One region of the Vibrio sp. 378 genome, then DNA from elsewhere that is predicted to be linked to it. Evidence: predicted binding sites of a transcription regulator. Region 1 holds the regulator's gene; the other holds the start of a gene.
The links. The regulator PurR, encoded in region 1, represses purine synthesis genes. The targets are predictions, from matches to a motif close to TNANGNAAACGTTTNCNTNA.
Positions count from the first base shown of each region.

Region 1 (4,201 bases):
TTCTTATTATCCAAGACGTATTCTATTCATAACTAGTAACATTTCTAGTCATAGATACATTAAAACGCAAGATTTAGCGTTTTTATTGATTCAAAACAAGCTTGCCCATTGCTATTAATAAGCGGTCATTTTTGACCATAAAACATAACAATTATAGTTACTGCTATTCATTTTAATTGATTACACTTAGGGGATATCCCTAATTGACTTTGTGATGCATGACTTGAAGCATCATTCAGGAGCCCAAAATGCAAGAAGTGAAAGCTTTTAATGAAAAACGCGCTGAAATTTACTGGTGGTTTTCGAGCTTGTTCGCAAAAGAACTAACAGAGAAAGAATTGGAAGCCTATCACAGTGTTGAAATTCGCAGTTTTCTCGCAGGTTTAGGTGAAAATGAGTCGCTAAAACCAGCCGTTGATAGCCTAGTTGATGCATTGAATCGGTTACAAGATCGTGAAGATGCACAACTAGAGCTTGCAGCTGACTTTTGTGAACTGTTTTTGAAGACAGAAAAATACGGCGCTCTTCCTTACGCATCCATGTACATTGGTGAATCAGGTTTACTGAATGACAAGCCAGCTGAGGAAATGGAAAAGTTGATGGCTGAATTTGGCGTTCAAGTAGACGAAAACCTAAAGGAACCTGCGGATCACTTAGCCGTTGAGCTCGACTTTCTCGGGAACATGATTATCCGCTCAAACGAGCTTGAACAAGAAAAACACATGGAAGAAGCCTTCGTTAAACAAAACGACTTTATCCAGCAACAATTGATGTCTTGGTTACCTCAGTTTTCAGACAAATGTAAAAAATTCGATGAATTTGGATTTTACTCAAGTGTCGCGAAACTATTAGTTGCATTTTGTAAACTAGACAGCGCCTACCTTCTTGGTGAATAATTGCCGCCTATTTTTAGGGAGCCTGCCTATCGGGCTTCCTGTGTGCCTGAAAGTGACCGATTGTAAGTAACTTGGGTATAATATTCGTTTGCCTTAACTTAGCGCAAAGACGCTTGGTTATTTAGCAGTCAAAATGTGACTTCAAATACACAAATCTCTTGCTGAAAACATTGCTAGTCAGTCCACATAGGGCTAAAATGTGAGCGCAAACGATTAAATATGATTTATATGTAAACCGCTGAAATATAGCGGTTTTTGTGTTTTCTTAACAGGTTGATGGCAATTTCTCATCAGATAGAAAAAGATAAAATTCATCGACCGATGCTGCTACGCACCCTTTTGTCGCACTTGGATCAACCGCTGCCGAGACACTTAGCGCCAATTTTAGATTGCTAGGTGTGAAACCATTAGAGCATCAGGTACATCCAATACGACATATTTCAGTAGCTCGATACAGGACACCATTTATGGCCACGATAAAAGACGTTGCTCGCTTAGCCGGCGTTTCCACTACGACAGTTTCGCACGTTATCAATAAAACGCGTTTCGTTGCAGAAGCAACGCAAGAAAAAGTAATGAAAGCCGTTGACGAGCTGAATTACGCGCCAAGTGCCGTTGCACGCAGCCTAAAATGCAACTCAACTCGTACGATTGGCATGTTAGTAACTCAATCAACTAACCTATTTTTCTCAGAAGTGATTGATGGCGTTGAGAGCTACTGTTACCGCCAAGGCTATACTCTGATTTTATGTAACACAGGCGGGATTTACGAAAAACAACGCGATTACATTCGTATGCTGGCTGAAAAGCGCGTTGATGGCATCCTAGTGATGTGTTCTGACTTAACCGAAGAACTAAAAGAGATGCTTGACCGTCATGCGGACATTCCTAAAGTGGTCATGGATTGGGGCCCAGAGAGCTCACAAGCAGACAAGATCATGGATAACTCAGAAGAAGGTGGCTACATTGCAACCAAACATCTGATTGACAATGGTCATACGGATATCGCTTGTCTAAGCGGTCATTTTGAAAAGCTTGCTTGCCAAGAGCGCATTGCAGGTTTCCGTCGCGCAATGAGCGAAGCGAACCTAGCTGTAAATGAAGACTGGATCCTTGAAGGTAACTTTGAATGTGATACGGCCGTATTAGTTGCAGATAAAATTACCGCAATGGACAAGCGCCCGACGGCGGTATTCTGTTTTAACGACACAATGGCTCTAGGCCTAATGAGCCGCTTGCAACAAAACGGGATCAAAATTCCTGAAGATATTTCAGTGATCGGCTACGACAACATCGAGCTTGCGGAATACTTCTCTCCACCGCTAACGACTATCCACCAACCTAAACGTCGTGTTGGTAAAAATGCATTCGAAATTCTACTTGAGCGTATCAAAGATAAAGAACACGAAAAACGAATTTTCGAAATGCAACCTGAGCTTGTAATTCGAAATACTGTGAAAAAAATGAACTAAATTTCACTGTATTTAACCGTGTTAAATAAGCGCTCTACAGGGGCGCTTATTTTTTTGGAAAAATTAAGCATTCTCTAATACTTCACACCACTCTAATAACAATTGACTAACGTTAACTCCCTGTTTTATATAAATGTAATATATATTAAGAACTCCTTTTCAAAGGCCAATTTGCACCTTTCCATATGCAAAATAGAGCATTCAATCTATCATTTTTATTGAACCGAAATCACACTTTTAACGCTAAACCGTGATGTTAATTCAATATAAGAAGTATGCTCATTGTGTCACGCACAGGGCAAACCATTCGAAAGAGTGGGACGCAAAGCCTCCGGCCTGAACCATATTACGATATGGAAGGTAGCGGGGTTACCGATGGCAAGTGTGTAAGCAATGACTTTACTCTGTAATGACATTGTTTTTACGCATGTTTGCTACTCTCTCGGACCTGACTTTTGGTGGCGTAATATTAATTACACCGAGATAACAAAACATGGATAAACCGATACTCAAAGACTCTATGAAGCTATTTGAGGCACTTGGTAATATCAAGTCGCGCTCAATGTTTGGTGGCTTCGGACTATTCGCTGATGAAACAATGTTTGCACTAGTGGTAAACAATCAGCTTCATATCAGAGCAGACCAAAAAACTTCATCTGACTTCGAGAAACAAGGGCTAAAGCCTTACGTTTATAAAAAACGTGGCTTCCCAGTCGTTACAAAGTACTACGCTATTTCCAGCGATTTATGGGAATCAAGCGAACGCTTAATCGAAGTAGCGAATCAATCATTGAAAAAGGCAAAGCTTGAGAAAGAACAGCAAGCAAGTACAAAGCCTAACCGTTTGAAAGATTTGCCTAACTTACGACTGGCTACCGAGCGCATGCTAAAAAAAGCCGGCATCGAATCCGTAGAGAAGCTTGAAGAGGAAGGTGCGCTTAACGCCTATAAAGCGATAAGAGATACGCACTCTGCAACCGTCAACATTGAGTTGCTATGGGCACTAGAAGGTGCTATCAACGGCACTCATTGGAGTGTGGTACCTCAAGCTCGCCGAGATGAGTTGATGAACGGCCTCCAATAAAAGTCGACCTAAAAACTATCTTGTAAAACCGCAGTCTAATCTGCGGTTTTTTTGTGAAATTTTTTCGGTTTTCCTACTGTCTTATTACATATATCCCAAATTGGAATCAAAATTATGAATAAGAAACTGATATTAGGTCTCATCCTACTAGCGGCTATCGTCTTTTTAGGTATTAACTTTGGCCAGTATTTAACCTTAGAGAATGCAAAAGCCCAACAAGAAGCACTAACTACATACCTCGATCAGAATTTTGTATTCTCGGCTGCGATTTACTTTTTTACCTACATTGCAATTACCGCTTTTTCTATCCCAGGAGCGGCAGTAGTCACCTTACTTGGTGCAGCCTTATTTGGTTTTTGGACAAGCTTGCTACTGGTTTCTTTCGCTAGCACTATGGGGGCAACACTGGCCTTCTTGAGCAGCCGATACTTATTGCGTGACTGGGTACAAAACAAATTCGGAAATAAACTCAACGCAATTAATCAAGGTGTCGAAAAAGACGGAGCTTTTTATCTATTTTCCTTGCGCCTAATCCCTGTATTCCCTTTCTTTCTAATCAACTTACTGATGGGCTTAACACCGATGTCTGTAGGTCGATTTTATCTCACTAGCCAAATAGGTATGCTGCCAGGCACAGCCGTATATCTGAATGCAGGTACTCAATTAGCAACAATTGAAAGCCTATCGGGCATTGTTTCACCCGCAGTATTAGCGTCTTTTGCGCTATTGGGACTATTTCCAATCATCAC
Region 1 is NZ_JAWOUO010000004.1:94,703-98,903, reverse strand. It holds gene torD (molecular chaperone TorD) at 249-896, shown strand; gene purR (HTH-type transcriptional repressor PurR) at 1,364-2,368, shown strand; cyclic di-GMP riboswitch class I at 2,656-2,745, shown strand; gene R7Q48_RS09210 (TfoX/Sxy family DNA transformation protein) at 2,862-3,452, shown strand; gene R7Q48_RS09205 (TVP38/TMEM64 family protein) at 3,567-4,201, shown strand, end outside.

Region 2 (4,201 bases), on a different contig from region 1:
CATGACATAGTGAGATCACTTTTGCATCAGTGTCATCGTCATTCAACGTAGTTAGGTCCATAAGTTTAAGTGCACGTAGCGCTGCTGCTTTTAAATCGCTCATTTCTATCTCCGATCAATATTCAAAAAATTCACTACTCAGCCTTACATCACGTCTTTAACTATAATCAACAAGTCGAGACAATGTGAGTAAATGGCTAAACAGTCTATTAATGAACGGACTTGGTTCCCTGAAGACTCGGCATATACAGCGAAAATTTATCATATGCCAATTGCTATCCTTGTCACCGCACAGTACCAGTTTGGCCTATGGCACAACAATCTATGATTGCGGTGTCTTTAATATCACATCACAAAGCAAAACGCCTATTAGATCTAATATTGCAGGGCAATTCATTTGCCCATCGATTATGTAATATTCATTACGTGATTAAGAATCAAGCTTAACCACTATCCTGTGATTAATACATTATAGAGTTTCACCGCAAAACTGTAGCACCAAATAGAGCGCAAACGGTTTGTATCTCAAAATTTCCTAGCCCCTATTCCATTGACTGCGTAATACCTCGACTAAGGCAAACACCCGATGAAATTTTGGAGCCCGAAAAACGAAAAATGCCCCGCAGCAATCTCTTGCTACAGGGCATGATTGCTACAGGGCATGATGTAAAACGGCGTCTATATATTAAGAACCGATTCTAATTATAGTGCTGCAAGGCTTAAGCAGAAGCCTGCAATTGTCGCTGCCATAAGGTTAGACAACGTACCTGCAAGAACTGCTTTAACACCCATGCGAGCGATGTCACTACGACGGTTTGGTGCAAGGCTACCTAGACCACCAAGTAGAATCGCGATAGAAGAAAGGTTCGCGAAACCACATAGTGCGAATGAGATGATAGCTGTTGTCTTCTCAGACATTACTTCACCAGTTGCCGCGATTACTTGAGCGTTTTCACCTAGATATGGTGTGAAGTTCAAGTAAGCAACGAATTCGTTCACTACGATTTTCTGACCGATGAATGAACCAGCTGTTACAGCTTCTGCCCATGGAACACCGATTAGGAATGCTAGTGGAGAGAACGCGTAACCTAGGATTAGCTCTAGTGTTAGTTCTGGCATGCCGAACCAACCACCGATGCCACCTAGCATACCGTTGATTAGCGCGATTAGACCAACGAATGCGATTAGCATTGCACCTACGTTAAGTGCAAGTTGTAGACCAGAAGCCGCACCGCCCGCAGCTGCGTCGATTACGTTAACTGGTTTGTCGTCACCGCCGTCCATCGCTTCTTCGATACTTTCGTGAGGCTGGTCAGTCTCAGGGTGAAGGATTTTAGCGAACAGTAGACCACCTGGTGCTGCCATGAATGATGCCGCAACTAGGTACTCTAGTGGAACACCCATAGATGCGTAACCAGCTAGTACACCACCAGCAACAGAAGCTAGACCACCACACATTACCGCGAATAGCTCTGATTGAGTCATTTTTGGAACGAATGGACGAACAACTAGAGGTGCCTCAGTTTGACCTACGAAAATGTTAGCTGCTGCTGACATTGATTCCGCACGCGAAGTGCCTAGCGCTTTTTGTAGTGCGCCACCAAGAATCTTGATAACCCATTGCATAACGCCAATGTAGTAAAGAACTGAAATCAGTGCAGAGAAGAAGATCAGTGTAGGAAGAACACGGAATGCGAAGATGAAACCGCCGCCGCCGAATACTTCGAACATCTTGTCAGAAACAAGACCACCGAACAGGAATGATGAACCATCGTTACCGTAGTTGATAACGTTAGAAACACCTGAAGAGAAACCGTTTAGTAGATCACGGCCCCAAGGTACATACAGAACAAATGCACCTAATGCGAATTGGATAGCGAATGCGCCACCCACAGTTCTAAAGTTGATAGCTTTTCGGTTGTTAGAAAATGCCACTGCAATCGCAAGAAGCACTACCATACCGATTAGGCTCATAAACAGGCTCATAGTTTATGACTTCCTTATAAGTTATTTATTGGCGTGTTACAAAATGGAGCTATAAAGCGGGGGCAATTATACTCATGCAGAATCAATTAAAGTAATGCCAGCCTCACACTTTCCTATAAGATTCATGATTGATTCAACCAGCTTTGTGAGTTAATTCACAATAAGCAGGAAAACGTTTTCGATTTCAAACCACATTTTTAGATTTTATTCACATATCGAGAAAGCAAAATTGCTATTTTTCCACAGTTGAGAGGCAATCGATTGCTTTCGGCCGTTATGCAACTCTACGAGCTCATTAAAGACGTGAATGAGTTTGGCTGGGTGATTTGACTCCCCTTGATATCCAAGTATAGGCATATCTGGTGCGTCTGTTTCGATTACTAGGTTTTCGAGTGGTAATTTTTGAATTGCGTCGCGTGTTTTCTTGGCTCTTGGGTAGGTAATCGTTCCTCCTACACCGATAAAAAAACCTAATTTGACCCACTCCATGGCTTGCTGATAACTCCCAGAAAAAGCGTGTAGCACACCACCTCTAGGGAGATTCGCCGCTTTCACCATTTGAATGAGGCGATTGTGCGCTTTTCGGCTATGTAAAATAACTGGGAGTTCGAAGCGTCTAGCCAGCTCAAATTGAACTTCAAGTATCTTTTCTTGCAACTGTGGATCAACATCAATGGCAAAATCTAAACCACACTCTCCTATTGCCACGCACTGCTGCCCTTTTTGATTTAGATAGCCTTCTAGCTCTGTAAGGTGCTGCTCAACGTTATCTTCAAGAAAATACGGATGAAAGCCGAGCGCATAATACAAATTGGCATGTTGCTCTGCCAAAGTTTGAATACGAGCCCAGTTTTGCGGACCGACGGAAGGAATCAAAATTCTTGCGACGCCTTGCGTTTGAGCAAGCTCAAGTTGATGTGCAAAGTCATCTTGAAACACATCAAAATCAAAGTGGCAGTGCGTATCAAAGAGCTTCATCTTGACGCTTTTTATCTGTATCTGCGGGCAGAAAATCAGAGGATGGTTGGGCTTCACTCTTCTCTTCAGTTTGATGGGCTGGGTCTTTTCGATATGGGACACAACTACGTTTCTGATCGGGAGTTAACCCCATCTCTTTACACCAGTTGTCGTAACGCTTTAGCCCACGTTTAAACCAATTCATATCTTATCCTTATATAAAAACGCCCTTGGCTAAGTTTATAGCCAAGGGCGTTTTAAAATCTAGTTTGCGTTAAGGCTTACCCTAACCGCGCAAATTAGTGCTCACGCGTCGCACGGAAATCAACGTCAGGGAAACGCTCTTTCGCCAAGTTTAAGTTAACCATTGTTGGGGCGATATACGTTAGGTTATCACCACCATCCAATGCTAAGTTCGCTTGATTCTTGCGTTGGAACTCATCCAGTTTCTTCGCATCACCACACTCAACCCAACGAGCAGTTGCAACGTTAATGCCTTCATAAATCGCTTCAACGTTATACTCAGATTTCAAACGAGCCACAACAACATCGAACTGAAGTACACCAACGGCACCAACGATCAGATCGTTGTTCTGTAGAGGACGGAATACCTGTACCGCACCTTCTTCTGATAGCTGAACCAAGCCTTTGAGAAGCTGCTTCTGCTTTAGTGGATCTTTCAGGCGAATACGACGGAATAGTTCCGGAGCGAAGTTCGGAATACCAGAGAACTTCAATGATTCACCTTGCGTAAAGGTATCACCAATCTGAATAGTACCGTGGTTGTGTAGACCAATGATGTCACCGGCGTAAGCGTGTTCTGCACGTGCACGGTCACCAGCCATAAAGGTTACTGCATCAGAGATACTCACTTGCTTGCCAAGACGAACGTGGTTCATCTTCATACCTTGCGTGTAAGTGCCCGATACAATACGCATGAATGCGATACGGTCGCGGTGTTTTGGGTCCATGTTCGCTTGGATCTTAAATACGAAACCAGAGAACTTCTCTTCAGTCGCTTCAACTTCACGTTCAACCGCTTGACGAGTTTTCGGCGCTGGAGCCCATTCAGTTAGACCGTCTAGCATATGATCCACACCAAAGTTACCTAATGCAGTACCGAAGTAAACTGGCGTAAGATCACCGGTTAAGAACATTTCCAAATCAAACTCAGGGCAAGCACCCATGACAAGCTCAAGCTCTTCTCGAACACTTTCCGCAAGGCCTGCACCAACTTTTTCATCAAGCTCTGGGTTAT
Region 2 is NZ_JAWOUO010000006.1:207,563-211,763, reverse strand. It holds gene deoC (deoxyribose-phosphate aldolase) at 1-103, opposite strand, end outside; gene R7Q48_RS13360 (hypothetical protein) at 194-328, shown strand; gene R7Q48_RS13355 (NupC/NupG family nucleoside CNT transporter) at 703-1,986, opposite strand; gene R7Q48_RS13350 (TatD family hydrolase) at 2,191-2,964, opposite strand; gene R7Q48_RS13345 (DUF5363 family protein) at 2,951-3,148, opposite strand; gene prfC (peptide chain release factor 3) at 3,243-4,201, opposite strand, start outside.
Region 2: R7Q48_RS13355 (NupC/NupG family nucleoside CNT transporter) is a predicted target of PurR. The motif match lies at 2,151-2,170, and genes of this name have one in related genera.